DNA from 2 places in the Amedibacterium intestinale genome. Region 2 is predicted to be linked to the other one. Evidence: a T-box and tRNA genes for the amino acid it is inferred to sense, from the RefSeq annotation. Region 2 holds a T-box; the other holds one or more tRNA genes.
The links. A T-box is a leader RNA that pairs with one kind of tRNA and senses whether it is charged. The one in region 2 lies ahead of ileS (isoleucine--tRNA ligase), so its partner is inferred to be a tRNA-Ile.
Positions count from the first base shown of each region.

Region 1: it encodes a tRNA-Ile, which carries the amino acid that the T-box ahead of ileS (isoleucine--tRNA ligase) is inferred to sense. The anticodon was not compared.

Region 1 covers NZ_AP019711.1:324,384-333,246, reverse strand. Annotated here, with positions in the region: gene A9CBEGH2_RS01695 (helix-turn-helix domain-containing protein) at 1-372, shown strand, start outside; partial or broken gene A9CBEGH2_RS01690 (IS3 family transposase) at 366-1,316, shown strand; tRNA gene A9CBEGH2_RS01685 (tRNA-Phe) at 1,521-1,596, opposite strand; tRNA gene A9CBEGH2_RS01680 (tRNA-Met) at 1,600-1,676, opposite strand; tRNA gene A9CBEGH2_RS01675 (tRNA-Ser) at 1,690-1,780, opposite strand; tRNA gene A9CBEGH2_RS01670 (tRNA-Ile) at 1,796-1,872, opposite strand; tRNA gene A9CBEGH2_RS01665 (tRNA-Met) at 1,884-1,960, opposite strand; tRNA gene A9CBEGH2_RS01660 (tRNA-Pro) at 1,969-2,045, opposite strand; tRNA gene A9CBEGH2_RS01655 (tRNA-Arg) at 2,057-2,133, opposite strand; gene A9CBEGH2_RS12655 (DUF6431 domain-containing protein) at 2,796-3,275, shown strand; gene A9CBEGH2_RS01650 (ISL3 family transposase) at 3,394-4,794, shown strand; gene A9CBEGH2_RS01645 (hypothetical protein) at 4,784-4,942, shown strand; tRNA gene A9CBEGH2_RS01640 (tRNA-Phe) at 5,189-5,264, opposite strand; tRNA gene A9CBEGH2_RS01635 (tRNA-Met) at 5,268-5,344, opposite strand; tRNA gene A9CBEGH2_RS01630 (tRNA-Ser) at 5,358-5,448, opposite strand; tRNA gene A9CBEGH2_RS01625 (tRNA-Ile) at 5,464-5,540, opposite strand; tRNA gene A9CBEGH2_RS01620 (tRNA-Met) at 5,552-5,628, opposite strand; tRNA gene A9CBEGH2_RS01615 (tRNA-Pro) at 5,637-5,713, opposite strand; tRNA gene A9CBEGH2_RS01610 (tRNA-Arg) at 5,725-5,801, opposite strand; gene A9CBEGH2_RS01605 (RluA family pseudouridine synthase) at 5,917-6,855, opposite strand; gene A9CBEGH2_RS01600 (ATP-dependent DNA helicase) at 6,959-8,863, shown strand, end outside.
Region 2 covers NZ_AP019711.1:437,146-446,008, reverse strand. Annotated here, with positions in the region: gene A9CBEGH2_RS02245 (acetyl-CoA C-acetyltransferase) at 1-860, shown strand, start outside; gene A9CBEGH2_RS02240 (TrmH family RNA methyltransferase) at 1,018-1,743, opposite strand; gene ileS (isoleucine--tRNA ligase) at 1,858-4,584, opposite strand; T-box leader at 4,621-4,820, opposite strand; gene A9CBEGH2_RS02230 (DivIVA domain-containing protein) at 4,817-5,284, opposite strand; gene A9CBEGH2_RS02225 (YlmH/Sll1252 family protein) at 5,299-5,895, opposite strand; gene A9CBEGH2_RS02220 (cell division protein SepF) at 6,055-6,456, opposite strand; gene A9CBEGH2_RS02215 (NifB/NifX family molybdenum-iron cluster-binding protein) at 6,606-6,989, opposite strand; gene A9CBEGH2_RS02210 (hypothetical protein) at 7,006-7,929, opposite strand; gene thrS (threonine--tRNA ligase) at 7,926-8,863, opposite strand, start outside.

The DNA.
Region 1 (8,863 bases), 110 kb from region 2:
CCTAAGCCGGAGGTTTATATGAAAGATCGCAGCAGAAAAACAGCAAAAGAAGAACGTATTAAAATCGTAAATTACTGTTTGGAACACAACAAGAATTATAAGGAGACAGCTGAACTATTTGATATTTCATACACGCAGATATATCAATGGGTTAGAAAATATCTATCAGCTGGAGAGGAAGGTCTTATCGATCGTCGCGGACAGCACAAGACTGAAGAACAGCTAAGCGAAACAGAGAAACTGCAACGTAAGGTAAAACTTCTTGAGCATCAGCTTAAGGAAATGGAAATGGAGAATGAGCTCTTAAAAAAAGTACAGGAAATCGAAAGGAGGCGGTATTCTCCAAAACGAAAAACGAAGCGAAATACTTAGCTATCAGAGAACTTCATGAAGCAAAGAAATATAGTATCAGCTGGATGTGCAAACGATTAGGTGTTAAACGTTCAGCCTATTATAAATGGCTGAATCGCTCTATTACAGCCAATGAACAGGAAGATATGAAACTAGCAGAAATCATCATGGAATATCATCAGAAATATGGTGGGATTTTAGGTTATCGCAGAATGCGTATCTTCATCAATCGTAAATATAATAAGCACTATAATACGAAACGTGTTCGTAGAATAATGAGGATTCTTGGGATTCATTCTGCAATCAGAGGAAAAAGAACCTGTTGTACGGTTTCAAACAAGCTGAATCAAAAAGCTGAGAATATACTCCACCGAGAATTTGAAGCATCTGGACCAAATGAAAAATGGACAACCGATGTAACGGAGTTCAAAGTCCCACATTCGCAAGAAAAACTATATCTTAGTGCATTTTTCGATCTGTATGATCGTTCTATTATCGCATGGTCTATTAGTAATCGAAATGATAATGCACTTGTGTTAGACACCTTCAATCAAGCAATCAAGCTAAATCCAGATGCTCACCCGCTATTTCATTCAGATCGGGGTTTTCAATATACAAGCCCGGTATTCCAGCACAAGCTGAAGGAACAAGGAATGACGCAGTCCATGTCAAGAGTAGCGTGTTGTCTGGATAATGGTCCAACAGAAGGTCTATGGGGAATCATTAAAACAGAAATGTATAAGATATATGATATCCATAATAAAGAGAGCTTGGTGGAAGCAATTAGCAAATACATCGATTTCTATAATCATCAACGTTATCAAACGAGATTTGATTCAAAAGCACCAATGGAAGTAAGAATAGAAGCTATCAATAATGAAAAACCAAAACATTATCCAATCGCATTTAATCCAAGAATCGCAAAATATAAGGAGTCACTCAAAAACAAAACCCAATCAGCATGATGCCAATTGGGTAATAAATTTTACTTATTTAGTGTGTCCACTTGACAGGGACCAGATCAGATTAAGGTGTTTTTTTTTGACTACGATTTGACTACTTCTATTTGCACTTATTCACACTTGTTCACACCAATTTTACAAATGAAATCATATATACAAAAAAAACGTTTCAGCCTTTATTCATCAGCTGAAACGCTATTTTCCAAATGGTGGTCCCGGTCGGAATCGAACCAACGACACAAGGATTTTCAGTCCTTTGCTCTACCGACTGAGCTACGGGACCATTTGGTTGCGGGGGAAGGATTTGAACCAACGACCTCCGGGTTATGAGCCCGACGAGCTACCAGGCTGCTCTACCCCGCGATATTTAATTCGATGGCGGAGGAACTGGGATTCGAACCCAGGCGCCAGTTTCCCGACCTACCGGTTTTCAAGACCGGACCCTTCAACCACTTGGGTATTCCTCCATCTTTTTACTTTTTTGGTGGACCCTGTAGGACTCGAACCTACGACCCACCGGTTATGAGCCGGATGCTCTGACCAACTGAGCTAAGGGTCCTTTTAGCTAATTGGTGGCGGGGGCGAGACTCGAACTCGCGACCTTCCGGGTATGAACCGGATGCTCTAGCCAACTAAGCTACCCAGCCAATTTTAATGGTCGGGACGACAGGATTTGAACCTGCGACCCCTTGATCCCAAATCAAGTGCACTACCAAGCTGTGCTACGTCCCGTTTAAAATAAATGGCGCGCCCAGCAGGAATCGAACCCACAACCTTTTGATCCGTAGTCAAACGCTCTATCCAGTTGAGCTATGGGCGCACATCTAACACTCTTTTCATCAGTGCCCTAATATAATATCAGATTCCTTCACTTTATGCAACCCTTATTTTACTTTTTTTGTTAAAAATATCATTTCTTCTACAAATCGTTTAATTTTTTATGATATTTATATATATCATAATTAAGATATAATTTATCTAAAAATACAATATAAACATTTTTATTTAGTATGTACTTAAGAATAAGTATATAATGATTAGAACCACATAAAACACTAGCTATATCATATCAATTTCTATCATAACAATTAAAATGTTTTTTGTACGTTTTCAATAAAAACCTTTAACAAAACATCATCCAGACTTATCTAAACGTCTATTTCAAGATTATTTTATTAAAGTATACAACCTCTTAATCTATATCCTCTTATATTTCATATAGAATAGATATATAGGTAAATTCATAAAACTATTTCGGTAATCTAAAATTACGTGGTGTTTGAAAGGACAACACTTTATGCTGTGGTCTTAGTGACTGCAGCTTTTTTCATGCTCTCATCATCTTTGGGGTACCTTTTCTGATATTTCCTCATTATTTCGATCATCATTTATGTTATCATATCTTTAAATCAATATATAAAAAAAGTAAGAACCACAAAGTTTAGCGACCTAGGTTCTTACTTACCCAAAGTAGGCATCTTTATGATAACATTTAATAACTTTTCTCTCAAGTACATATCTCAAAAATCTTATGACGACTATATTTCTAAGATCGAACTTTCTTCCATCACATGTCCATGCTGTTCTCATCTTGGATTTCATTTTCATGCTTATTATAAAAGATCTTTACTTACACATAATGGTATTATTACCTTAAAGATATGCAGGATTATTTGTCCTCACTGTCACAAGACTCACGCCATCCTTCCTGTTTCTTTAATTCCTTACACCAGACTCCTGGCTTCTGATGTAATAGAAATCATTCTCGATCACGATACTGATAAAGATCATTCTAACCTTTTTCTTGATCCAGTTTACTTTTACTCCATCTTTCATCGATATCATTCCTTTTTACTGAATATTTCCTATTTCCCTTCAATTACTGATTTTTTCGTCTTTCATATTCATAGATTTCATAGAAATTTTGCTCAGTTGCGCGGCTTTCTTTTCATTCCCACATAGGATTCCTTTCCTGCCTTCCATTTTGCCTTCATAATGACACTGTAATGATCATTATAGACTGGAGGTTGATGAAAACATCCATTGTATTTTCAGTTCTTGATGTTTTCTTTTGATTTTTATGAAAAACGATACTACTTCTGCGTCCATCAGTGACGACTATATCCTTCATCTCTTTCATCTCCAGAAAGAACAGATAGATTCTTTCCAGGTAAATCATCAGGATGATGGTGTTCATGTAAGGATCAAGCTTACCCCAAAGACTACTTCATGTCCTGTCTGCGGCTTTCCCACTTCCAAGGTAAAAAGCTATGTACATAAACGCATAACACATTCCATGCTGAATACGGAAGCCTGCTATATCGATTACCAGGCCAGACGCTATATCTGCCCTGCATGTAATAAGACTTTCTATGAGGACAATCCTTTTACTTTCAAGGGAATGAAGATCTCTTTATTGACCGTATATAATGTCCTTCGAGATCTGAAAAACCCTGCCGATACATTTAAAAGCGTTGCACAGAGAAATCATATATCCTCTACTTCTGCCATGTCCATCTTTGACAGGCATGTCCAGATATCCAGAAGAAAACTTCCTGAATATCTGAATATCGACGAAGTCTACAGTTTCAAATCTGAAAACAGTTCCTATGTATGTGTCCTTCTGGATTTCAACTCCCAAAATGTCATCGATCTTCTTCCAGGCAGGAAAAAGTCCGAACTCATCAATTACTTTTCTTTCATTCCCCGAGAAGAAAGATGTGCTGTAAAGGCCGTATCTATTGATTTATGGGAAACCTACAGGATCGTCGCAAAGATGATGTTCCCCAATGCCGCCATAGCTGCGGATAAATTCCATCTCATCCAGGAACTGAACAGAAGAGTAGACAAGGTGCGTCTGCGTACGATGAATCAGTTAAAGAACTATAAGCTCATGGATCTGAAAAATGCAGATGCAGCTTCGATAGAAAAAGCTGAAAGAATGCGTAAACAGTATTACCTTTATAAAAAATTCAACTGGCTTCTCTTCACAAACGATCCTGCATATACAGATCCAAATAGAGAAAAGAAATATAATAAAGTACTTCAGGGATACTATAACTATAACGATATCCTGCATTATATGTGTTTGTATAACCCTGAACTTGAAGAAGCCATGAATCTGAAAGACAGGATGATATATTTCTATAAGAACAGTGATCTTGATAATGCAAGAAAAGATATCAATGAACTGATCAGTGCTTTCAGGGATTGTAAAGTACCTGAAATATCATCCTTTGCGAATACGATGACCAGATGGAAGACTGAAATAATAAATTCTTTTATCGTCACGAATGAACATGGAAGAAAGATAAACAGCGGGATCATAGAAAACAGAAACAGGACGATCAAATGTATCAAGCACAATTCCAATGGATATACCAATTGGAAACGATTCCGAAACAGAGTGCTTTATGTACTGAATAAAGATACCACTTATCACTTATACCCTAAGGAAGGAGAAAATGAAAATGAACAATAAAATTTATTACCAACGTAAAGAAAGATGGCTCAAAAGAGAACTTTACATTAAAAAGCAGCGCCTTATGATGCTGGAGCTGGAAGTAGAAAATCTACGATTGAAACTTCTTTTGGAAAAAGAAAAAAACAAAAATATTCTTCCATTCTGATATTAAAAACGAGAGAGCTGATCAGCTCTCTCATCCTTTACATCTTGTTTTCAATAAACATCTTTGGGGTACTGATGCCCACAAGTTATTTTATTGTCCTTTGTTAGTTTTACCACACGTAATTTTACAAAGCCACTATTTCAATAGAAACGAAGAAACAACAATACGTAAAATTTACACAAGATACATCATATACAAAAAAAACGTTTCAGCCTTTATTCATCAGCTGAAACGCTATTTTCCAAATGGTGGTCCCGGTCGGAATCGAACCAACGACACAAGGATTTTCAGTCCTTTGCTCTACCGACTGAGCTACGGGACCATTTGGTTGCGGGGGAAGGATTTGAACCAACGACCTCCGGGTTATGAGCCCGACGAGCTACCAGGCTGCTCTACCCCGCGATATTTAATTCGATGGCGGAGGAACTGGGATTCGAACCCAGGCGCCAGTTTCCCGACCTACCGGTTTTCAAGACCGGACCCTTCAACCACTTGGGTATTCCTCCATCTTTTTACTTTTTTGGTGGACCCTGTAGGACTCGAACCTACGACCCACCGGTTATGAGCCGGATGCTCTGACCAACTGAGCTAAGGGTCCTTTTAGCTAATTGGTGGCGGGGGCGAGACTCGAACTCGCGACCTTCCGGGTATGAACCGGATGCTCTAGCCAACTAAGCTACCCAGCCAATTTTAATGGTCGGGACGACAGGATTTGAACCTGCGACCCCTTGATCCCAAATCAAGTGCACTACCAAGCTGTGCTACGTCCCGTTTAAAATAAATGGCGCGCCCAGCAGGAATCGAACCCACAACCTTTTGATCCGTAGTCAAACGCTCTATCCAGTTGAGCTATGGGCGCACATCTAACACTCTTTTCATCAGTGCCCTAATATAATATCAGATTCCTTCACTTTATGCAACCCTTATTTTACTTTTTTTGTTAAAAACGAGACATTGCCAGCTTTTAAATACACTTATAGATTTTTATATATTTTTTCAACACCTGTATCCTGCAGCATAAATTCTTTCCCATCTAAATACGATAATATTGAATTATTTTCTGTATGAAAATTCACTTTATAAGCGCAAAGTGCCTGATAATCTTGTCTTCCATTTCTTTTAGCACCATACTTGATATCTCCATATAAAGGATGCCCTAAAAAAGACATAACTGCTCGAATTTGATGGCTTTTCCCTGTAATAAGTTCTACTTCTAAAAGACTGAAACCATTTTTCTCACTTAATACCTTATACCCTGTTACTACTTTTTGATATCCATCTTTTTTATCCTTGCTAATTTCTACATGATTATCTTCAAACTTTTTATGCCAAACTTCTATGATGCTTTTATTTGTTTCCATCTTGCCTTCGACAATACATAAATAATACTTATCAACTTTTCTTTCCTTGATACAGTTATTCATCTCTCGCAATGCTTCTGCATTTTTTGCAGCGATAACAATCCCTTCTGTATTTCTATCTATACGATGACATAAAGCAGGTGTAAAGCTTTGTGAAATTTCTGGATCATATTCTTTTTTTTCATATAAATAATGTAAATAACGATCCGCTAAATTATCCTGCAATTCTTTTGTATCACTATGCACCAACAGCCCTGATGGCTTACACAATAATATAATATTATTATCTTCATACAAGCAGTTTACTTTCGAAGGAACCTTAAGAAACTTCAATTCTTTCTTATTTTCAAAAAACTCCTCTGCTATAAAACACTGTACGGTATCCCCTTCCTGCAATCTTTGTGAAATCTCACAGCGCTTGCGATTAACTTTTATTTTTTTATTTCTAATATATTTATACATAAGACTCTTAGGCATCGTCTTCATTGTTTTCATGATAAACTTATCCACTCGTTGATTGGCATCATCTTTTTGAATTACAAATTCTTTCATTATAAACCTCCAGTTTTTTTACATAAGTATTATACATGACAATCAAGCATTCTACATTGTAAATTTCTTAAAAAATGTATACAATAAACTATACGAAAGTGGAGTGATTTTTTTGGAATGTCGTTTATCTGTAAGAGAGCTTGTTGAATTTCTTTATAAAAGTGGGGATCTTTCTTATACTCCAGCCTCAATAGAACGTGCAAATCTAGGCAGCAGAATCCATCGTTTGCTACAATCGCAAGGAAAAGGAAACTACCAAAGTGAAGTTTATTTAAAATTAGAAACAGAACTCGATACCATCAATTTCATTATAGACGGACGTGCAGATGGGATCTTCAAAGAAGAAGATAACATTATTCTTGAAGAAATCAAAACAACTGCTATTCCTTATGATGAAATCGATGATTCCAATTTCCTGCACTTTGCACAGGCATATTGTTATGCCCACATATATGTACAGCAAAATGGGTTAGACAATATCCTTGTACAGCTAACTTATTACCAAATTGAAACAAAACAAACCAAAACATTTCGACAGGTCAAAACAAAAGAAGAACTTCTTTCCTTTTACACACAAACTTTATCCCTTTATCTTCGCTGGGCAAAACTTACACAAAAGATTCGCATGAATAGTGCTCTGTCTTTGAAATCACTTGTATTTCCATTTGAAAATTATCGAAGTGGACAAAGAGAATTTGCCAGTGGTGTTTATAAAACTATCTTAGATAAACGTTCTTTATTTGCCCAAGCTCCTACAGGAATCGGAAAAACGATTTCTACTCTTTTTCCATCACTAAAAGCTATTGGAGAAGGCAAGGCGGAAAAAATCTTTTATTTATGCGCAAAAAATATCACATCCAGTGTTGTATACAATACCTTAAATCTTTTATATGAACAAAAACTTCCTTTCAAAAGTGTAGGTATTACTGCAAAAGATAAAATTTGTTTTTTAGAAGAAAGAAATTGCGATCCACATATTTGTCCATATGCAAAAAGATATTACAGTCGCAATAAAGATGCTTTATATGAACTTTTATCCAATGAAGATCTTATGGATAAAGAAATTTTATCTCAGTATGCGAAAAAACATTCTATCTGCCCTTTTGAATTAAGTCTAGATGCTTCTTTATATGCAGATCTTATTGTTTGTGATTATAATTATGTATTTGACCCTAGAGTATATTTAAAACGTTTCTTTATGGAAAAAGGAAATTACATATTTCTTGTAGATGAAGCGCATAACCTTGTTGATCGAGCTAGAGAAATGTATAGTGCTGTTCTATCAAAAAGTTCTTTCCAGCAGCTATCAAAATATATTCCAAAAGAAGAAAAACAGCTGCATTCTTCTATCAAGTCTGTTCTTGCAGATTTTAAAAAGTTATCTTCTCTATGTGAAGATAACGAATTTTATGCTTCCAATGAACCACAGCTTTCTATATTAGAAAAGATAGATCATTTTATTGAACACTGTGATGGATATTTACAAAGTGAACATGATGATACATATGATGAAGATATTAAAGTAATCTATTTTAATGCAGTCAATTATTTACGTATTTCGGATTACTATGATGAAAACTTTGTAACCTGGATACATAAAGAGAATAAAGATGTAACTATCAAACAGTTTTGTATGAATCCTAGAACTCCTTTAAAATCCATTATGGAGAAAGGAAGAACCTCTGTCTTATTCTCTGCTACATTATCCCCTATTGATTATTATTTAGATTTACTAGGAGGAGAAGATGAAACAAATCGGTTATCATTGCCCTCTCCTTTCCATAAAGAGCAATCGATGATTCTTATAAACAACGCTATTTCTACAAAATATAAGAATCGAAGTTTATCTCTTCCTTCCCTTATATCCTATTTACATGCTGTTATTTTATCAAAAAAAGGCAATTATATCGTTTTTTGTCCAAGTTATGCGTATATGGAACAAATTCATGATGCTTTCACAAACGAATACCCTGACATCCAAACTACTATTCAAAAAGAAAATTTATCA
Region 2 (8,863 bases):
AATCTATGTCAGGTGCTCCTTACCTAATTCCTGCAAATACTCGTACAGGAAACAAAATGGGAGATTTCAAAGTTACAGACCACATGATTTATGATGCATTAACAGATGCTAAACACAAAATCCACATGGGTGTAACTGCTGAAAATATTGCGAAAAAATACAATATCACTCGTGAAATGCAAGATGAATTTGCTTATGCTTCTCAGCAGAAAGCTATCGCTGCAGTAGATGGCGGACGTTTCAAAGATGAAATTGTACCAGTGGAAGTAAAACTTAGAAAAGAAACTGTTATCTTTGATACAGATGAACACCCTAACCGTAAATCTACTCCAGAAAAACTCGCTAAACTTCGTCCAGCATTCATTAAAGATGGTACAGTAACAGCAGGTAATGCTTCTGGTATCAATGATGGTGCAAGCTTTGTTTTATTAGCTAGCGAAGAAGCTGTTGAAAAATATAATCTTACTCCAATTTGTGAAATTATTGGAATTGGACAGGGTGGTGTTGATCCATTAACAATGGGATTAGGACCTACTCCAGCAATTCGTAATGCTTTGAACTATGCTGATTTAAAATTACAAGATATTGAATTAGTAGAACTTAACGAAGCATTTGCTGCTCAGTCATTAGGAGTTATCCACGAATTAGTTGAAGAACATGGCATTGACCGTGAAGAATTCATGGCTAAAACAAATGTAAACGGTGGAGCTATCGCTTTAGGACACCCTGTTGGGGCTTCAGGTAACCGTATCCTAGTATCTTTAATTCATGAAATGGTTAAACGTGATGTTAAACTTGGACTTGCTTCTCTATGTATTGGTGGAGGTCAAGGTACAGCAGTTATCGTTAAACGTCCTTAATAAAAAAGAAACTGTGATGAATAAGAGAAAATTACTTCTCTGATAAATCACAGTTTTTTTATTGTATTCCATATAAAAAAACAGATGGTAATGGAACTAGTTCTCATTGATCATCTGTTTTTTATCGAAACATAGATTCATATCAATTTTTATATCGTTAATGATTGCATGTATACATACATATACCTGCCGCAACTGCTACATTTAAAGATTCAAAAGTTTCCATTTCAATTTTCACAAGTTTATCACATCTATTTAAAATCCCTTGACTTACTCCCTGTCCTTCATTGCCAAAAACAAAGGCATATGGCGATTTAACTTCAAGTTCCTGTAAATCTATTGCATTTTTTAAAGCAGTTCCATAGACTGCTATGCCCTGCTGTTTAAAATCAGTAAGAACTTCCTGTAAATCTTTTCGAAATACCGGAATATGGAAACATGCACCTTGTGTAGAACGAATAACTTTTTCATTATATACATCTGCACATCCTTTTGACAAGATAATACTATCATATCCAAAAGACAACGCACTTCGTATGATTGTGCCTAAATTACCAGGATCTTGTACATCATCTAGTATGATAATTTTCTTTCCATACGTTTCTTTTTGTTCTGGGTAATGACATAATGCCATAATATTGCTTCCAGAAACACTAGAAGATAGTTTCTTCATTATATCCGAAGTAATTTCATAGTGTTCATACATATCCCACGAAGTATTTTCTTCTACACTTATTACACACTCAATCAAACCTTCTTTATGTGCTTCTTGTAAAAGATGTTCTCCTTCAATTAAAAACTTTTTATCAATTTCCCTGTATTTCTTTTCTTTATATTTTGACCATTGTTTTACTTTGGCATTTGTTAAAGATGTTATTTTCATAAACTTCCCTCTTTCTATCGTAGCTATTGTACTTTAATTTTTAAAAATATTCAATTTTTATATGAGAGAATGTTAAAAACAGTGAATATCTATTTTATTCACTGTTTTTATACTTTATTTTAATACAGATGCACAACGTTCACACAATCCATCTTCTGCTGTAGAGTCTGTGATATTCCAGCAGCGTGGGCATACATGACCATTACATTTTTCTACACTTACCTGACATACATCATATGTTTTTAATTCTTCATTGCAAAGTTCAGCTTTAGAGACAATTAGCCATTGGTTAAAGTGAGCACCACAATACTTATTAATTAAAGTAGATAGCTCTTCATTCACATGCACTTTCACATAAGCTTCCAATGATTTACCTATGATTTTATCCGCACGTGCTTCTTCCAAAGCCTTAAAGACATCGCTACGTACTGCCATTAATTTTTCCATCTCAGCTTTAATTTCTTCATTTTCCTCAACATCAATAGATTCCAAGAAGCTTCCCAAGTGAATACTTTCATCTTCTGCGTGGAAGAAATCATTTACTTCTTCACAAGTGTGAACAAGAATTGGAGCCCATAAACGGACAAGTACATTTAAAGCATGATATAGAACAGTTTGTACCTGACGACGTTTTACATCATCTTTCTTTTCAATATACAAAATATCTTTTGTATAATCTAGATAATAAGAAGAAAATTCATTTGTCATCAATGTTGTCAACATACTTGTAACATCTGCAAAACGATATTCTTTATATGCTTTTTTAGCTTTTTCATTTACTTCATATAAACGAATCAGCATATATTTATCTAATAAACTTAACTCTTTTACATCTACTAAATCTTCTTTTGTAAAATCTGTTTCAGGATTGATGTTTGCTAGCAGGAATCTAAATGTATTACGTACTTTACGATAGTTTTCACTAACCTGTTTCATAATCTCATCAGACATACTGCAATCTGCCTGATAGTCTACACTAGCTGCCCACAAACGAAGAATATCTGCCCCATATTTCTTTGTGATTTCCCCAGGTGCTACTGCATTCCACTGAGATTTCGACATTTTAACCCCTTTGCCATCCATAACAAATCCATGGCTTAATACTTGTTTATATGGAGAATGTCCATGTACTGCAGTACCAATAATCAAGGAAGAGTTAAACCACCCTCTATACTGGTCGCTTCCTTCAAAATATAAATCAGCAGGATATCCTAAACCTCTATCCATCATAGCACCAGTATGAGAACTTCCTGAATCAAACCAAACATCCATTGTATCTGTTTCTTTACGGAAAATGTTATTTGGTGAACCAGGATGTGTATATCCTTCTGGAAGAAGTTCATTTGCTTCTTTTTCAAACCAGATGTTAGAACCATGTTCTTTAAATAATGCAGCTACATGTGCAAATACATTTTCATCCATAATTGGAGTATCATCTTCAGCATAGAAAATTGGAATTGGCACACCCCATGCACGCTGACGTGAAATACACCAGTCTCCACGATCTGCAATCATATTATGCATACGCTGTTCGCCCCATTTAGGAATCCAATCTACTTTTGCGATTTCATCTAACAACTGTGTACGAATTTTATCAATAGATGCAAACCACTGTGTTGTTGCACGGAAAATAATTGGTTTTTTTGTTCTCCAATCATGTGGATAGGAATGGGTAATAAATTCAAGTTTTAATAATGCTCCAAGTTCATCTAATTTCTGTGTAACAGTTTTATTCGCATCATCAACATATTGACCAGCTAACCATTCTCCACATTCTTCCATCATACATCCATGTTCATCAACATTACAATATGCTGGCAAACCGTATTTTTGTCCAATAAAGAAGTCATCTGCACCAAATCCTGGTGCTGTGTGAACACATCCAGTACCAGCGTCAGCTGTAACATGATCTCCAAGAATCACTAAAGATTCGCGATCATATAAAGGATGCTGGCAAGTAATCATTTCCAACTCACTGCCTTTATAAGTAGCAATTTTGTTTTTTACTGTCAATCCAAATTTTTCCCACAAAGAATCAACTAATTCATCAAGAACGATCAATTTTCCCTTTTCACTTTCTACAAGTGCATATGTATAATCTTTGTTCAAACAAATTGCCAAGTTAGCAGGAATTGTCCAAGGTGTTGTAGTCCAAATAACAAAAGATGTATCTGTATCTAAAACTCCTTTTCCATCTTTTACAGCAAATTTAACGAAAATTGTAGGTGATTTAATATCTTTATATTCAATTTCTGCTTCTGCTAAAGCTGTCTCACTAGATGGACTCCAGTATACTGGTTTTAATCCTTTATAAATCAAACCATTCATTGCCATTTTACCAAAAATATCAATTTGATGAGCTTCAAATTCCTTCTGCAATGTAATATATGGATGATCATAATCTCCTACTACCCCTAAAGATAAGAAACCAGCTTTTTGACGTTCTACCTGTTCCAATGCATAGTTATAGCATAATTTACGGAAATCAGATAATTCCATTTCTTTGCGGTTATGACCCAATTTTTGAATAGCTGTTTCAATAGGAAGTCCATGTGTATCCCATCCTGGAATATATGGCACTTTATATCCTGCCATAAATTTACTTCTTAAAATAACATCTTTTAAAACTTTATTTAATGCATGTCCTAAATGAATATCACCATTTGCATAAGGAGGTCCATCATGCAAAACAAATGCTTCACATCCCTCTCTTTTTTCCAGCATTTTTTCATAAATGCTCATTTCTTTCCAACGTTTCTGAAATCCAGGTTCTTTGCTTGGAAGCTTTCCACGCATTTCAAAACTTGTCTTTGGCATCAACAATGTATCTTTATATTCCATACTTAACATCCTCCTTATAAATAAAAAAAGCATCCATCTAAGGACGCTTAACGTGGTACCACCTTAGTTCTCTATACAGAGCACTCTACTTTTAACGATAAGTGTATCGAACTATCTTACTATGTTCAGATAATCAGCTCCAAAGTGATATTTTTGTATACTTCATATAAACTTACACCAACCGTTTACTCTCTTAAAATCCATAAACAAAAACTTGTCTTCTTCCTAGCTTTTACAATTCTTCTTTTTTCAATAGATTTAAATCCGGTATTGCAGGAGTCTCAAAATTTTCAAGAGCTTCCCTAATTCGTTCTAACTCCTCTTGCATATTTCCTTTCATATCTCTTGCTTCATTTCCTAATCTGGAAATATCCAAGAGAATTCCTCTTGCCATCATCAGCGCTTCTTTAATAATAGTTTCCGCATTCTGATTTGCCGTATCTACAATCATATTGGCTTCCTTCATTGCCATTCGTGCCATTTCTCCAGCAGCCTGCTCTTTAATATACAGGTTGTCACTTACTTCTTTGTACTTTTTTTCCAAATCATCTTTTTCTTTACTTAAACGTTCCATCATTACGTTGTTACATTCCAGTTTTTTTCGCAAAGATTCAATTTCCTCTGCCAAAGAATGTATATAGTCATCTACCTGATAACGATTATATCCATTTTTCATTGTGTCAAATACACGTTTTTCCATATCATCACCCTTGCTTACTGATATTTTCCCGTTTCGATCACTAAATGGTCTTTCTTCGTCCTCTTTATGACTTCCTTAAAATGAAAACGCCCATGTCCACGAATGGAAATAACACTATTATTATTGCATAAATATGAACTTTCATCAAGAACTATATGATTAACTTTTACATATCCTGCTCGAATAAAATCCTGTGCTTTTTTCCTTGATACATTAACAAGAGCAGAAACCAATACATCAAGACGCAAACTCGATACAATTAGATTTTTATAAATAATGTTTTGCGTATATTCAATTTTCTCATAATATGGCTGAAAATGCACACTGCATCGTTTTATTTTTGTTAAATTACAAACAATATAATTTTCTATTTCTGAATCAACAAATATATAAATTGCATTATCCTTGACCAGTAAATCCCCTAGAGTTTCTCTTTCTAACCCAAGATTTAATAGGGCACCTAGAAGATCACGATGCGATAAAGTTGCAAATTGTGAAGAATAAGTTGCTTTTAAACATGTAATTTTCATATCTGCATCTTCTTCATAAGGTAAAATTGCTATACGACAGCGTTCTGCTCCATCATACCCTCCATCAATTTTATAATACACCTGTTTTCCCAAAATCTGTTCACAAATAGAAATCTGATCTGGCGAAAAAAAGGGAGTAAGTATCCTTCGCTTCTTACGTTCACACTGTTCCAACAAGTCGTAAACGCGTTTGGCAAATTCCTCATTACCCCGAAAATGTTCCAGATATCTTTTCAGATATTAATCCTCATCTGCATCCAGACTGATTTCCCCATGAACGGCTACATTTTTAGGTGCACACAAAATAACATTATGTCCAATTTTCTGGATGGATCCATCTAATGCAAAAATTACACCAGTTAAAAAATCAATTGTTCTTTGTGCATAATCTCTTTGAAGTTTATGTAAATTGATAACAGCTGCTTTATTCTCTTTCAAGCGTTTTGCCACTTCTTCTGCTTCATCAAAAGATCTAGGTTCAAATAAAACCATTTTTGTATCGCCTGGCAAACGGTTTACTGCTTTCGATTTTGGCTGTTCATAAGCAGAAATAGAAGGAGTGTCCTCTTCCTGTTCTACTTCCAATACCTCATCTTCATCCATAGGTGCTATAAATTCTTTAAATTTCTGACCGATGCTCATTTGGCATACCTCCTATATATACTAAATATATTTTATCATAATTTTATCGTTATAAAAAGACTATTTCTATAATTTGTACACTTCGCACACAACATCCTATAAGTTTTGTATAAAAAAAGGAAAACAGCGGAAAACCGCTGCTTTATGTCTTAATGATCTGAACACTTATGTTCTCCGCAATTATGTTCTGTTCCATCATGATGATGGTTGCACATGCCACTTTGATCGTCTTTTAAAGTTCCTTTTATTAATTGTTCAATGATTTCATCTACATTTCCACTTGCCCCAGAAATCAAAGAAATACTATTTTGTGCAAGTGCATCTCTAGCTCCTTGTCCAATTCCACCGCATACCAGCATATCTACATTTGCTTCTTTTAGCAGTGTAACAAGTGCACCATGCCCACTTCCATTGGAAGACAGCAATTCTTTATTTACCAGTTTTCCATCTTCAATATCAACTAATAAAAATTCCGGACATTTTCCAAAATGTTGAAATACCATATTATTCATATAAGTTATTGCATATTTCATATTTAATTACCTTCCTTTATTTTGTATAAGCATCATCCGTAATATTAATATTAAACTGTTTCAAAAATGTATTTATATCATCTTTTACATCAACCGCTTTAACAACACGTATATTTTGACGTTTCCATGATTTTTGTGCAATTTCTGCATTTGGAATTCCTAACTTCTCTGGCGTTGCTTTTTGTACTGCTTCAACAATTGCATTTTCATCCTCTAGACTTGTTTTATTTGCGAATTCTTCCATCTTATCATAAGCAGAAGATAATTTTTCTTCGCTTCCTTTTTTAACAAACAAGGCTGCTTGAGGATAACCATATGAAGGTGTATTGTTCTTTTGCTGATATTCTTTTTGTAAATCTTTTAATACTTTTAATTCTATCCCCTGCTGTTTTGCCTTTGCAATTGTAGCTGTAACTGCAGGTTCTGCAAGTAGACCTGCATTTGCCTTTTTCGCAAGAAGAGTTCCAGATACTTCGTTCGCAGAACCAAAGTATTTTATCTCACCTTTAATCGTATCCATATCCATACTGCTCATCAAAACTTTTTGTGGTACTGCAGCCTCTCCAAAAGCTGCAAACATACCTTCTTCAGATAACGCAGATTCATCTGTTCCTACAATATACAAATTCCCCCAGGTAACTACACTATCTAATACATAATCCGTTTTTTCTTTTTCAATCAATGTTGCACCAACATTGATAGGAGCTACAACTGCATCATATTCACTGTCTTTTTTTGATAAAGCAGCAAGCAGCGCATCACTTCCCGCTACAGTTTCAACCGTTATATTTTCTTGTCCATATAAAGGCAGCAATGCTAAAGCTGGCGCCCCTTGCGGAACTAAGATTTTTAATGGATCTTCTTTTGTAGGTTCTTTAGAAGAGCAAGCAGTCATAGTCAATACAAGAGCTGCTGCAAGTACACCTTTTAAAAATCTCATAACTGTTTATTCTCCACTTCTTTTGTAAGCATTTCAATAAATTCTTCAACATTTACAGTTTGTGAATCTTTGCTTTGTGCACGACGAATCGTTACCGTATTATTTTCAACTTCTCCATCTCCAATTACCAGCTGGTAAGGAACTTTCGCAAGCTGTGCTTCACGAATACGATATCCTAGTTTTTCATTTCTAGTATCTGCTTTGCTTCTAAATCCTAAGGCAAGCAATTTTTCATTTAATTTTTCTGCATATTCTGCGTGTTTTTCATAATGTACAGGAATGATCATTACTTGTTGTGGAGCAAGCCAAGTTGGGAAGTGTCCTGCAAAATGTTCAATCAAAATACCGATGAAACGTTCAATAGATCCAAAGATCACACGATGCAGCATAACTGGACGAACTTTTGAACCATCTTTTTCTACATAAGTTAAATCAAAACGTTCTGGAAGATTCATATCCAGCTGGATGGTACCACATTGCCATTCTCTTCCTAAAGAATCTTTGATATGGAAATCAAGTTTTGGACCATAAAATGCTCCATCCCCTGGATTTACTTTATATTCTTTCCCTGCACTTACACATGCTGCCGCAAGTGCTTTTTCACTTTCTTCCCAGATTGCTAAATCACCAATATATTTTTCTTCTGGACGTGTAGAAAGTTCAATACGATAAGATAAACCAAAAATAGAATATACACGATCAATAAAACGAATGAGTTCTTTAACTTCGCTTTCAATCTGATCTGGACGCATAAAGATATGTGCATCATCCTGTGTAAATGTACGAACACGGAACAAACCATTCAAAGCACCACTTGCTTCATGACGATGTACCTGTCCAAGTTCCCCAATACGCATTGGCATATCCTTATAAGAATGTAAGCCGTTTTTAAACACAAGCATAGAGCCTGGACAGTTCATTGGTTTAATCGCAA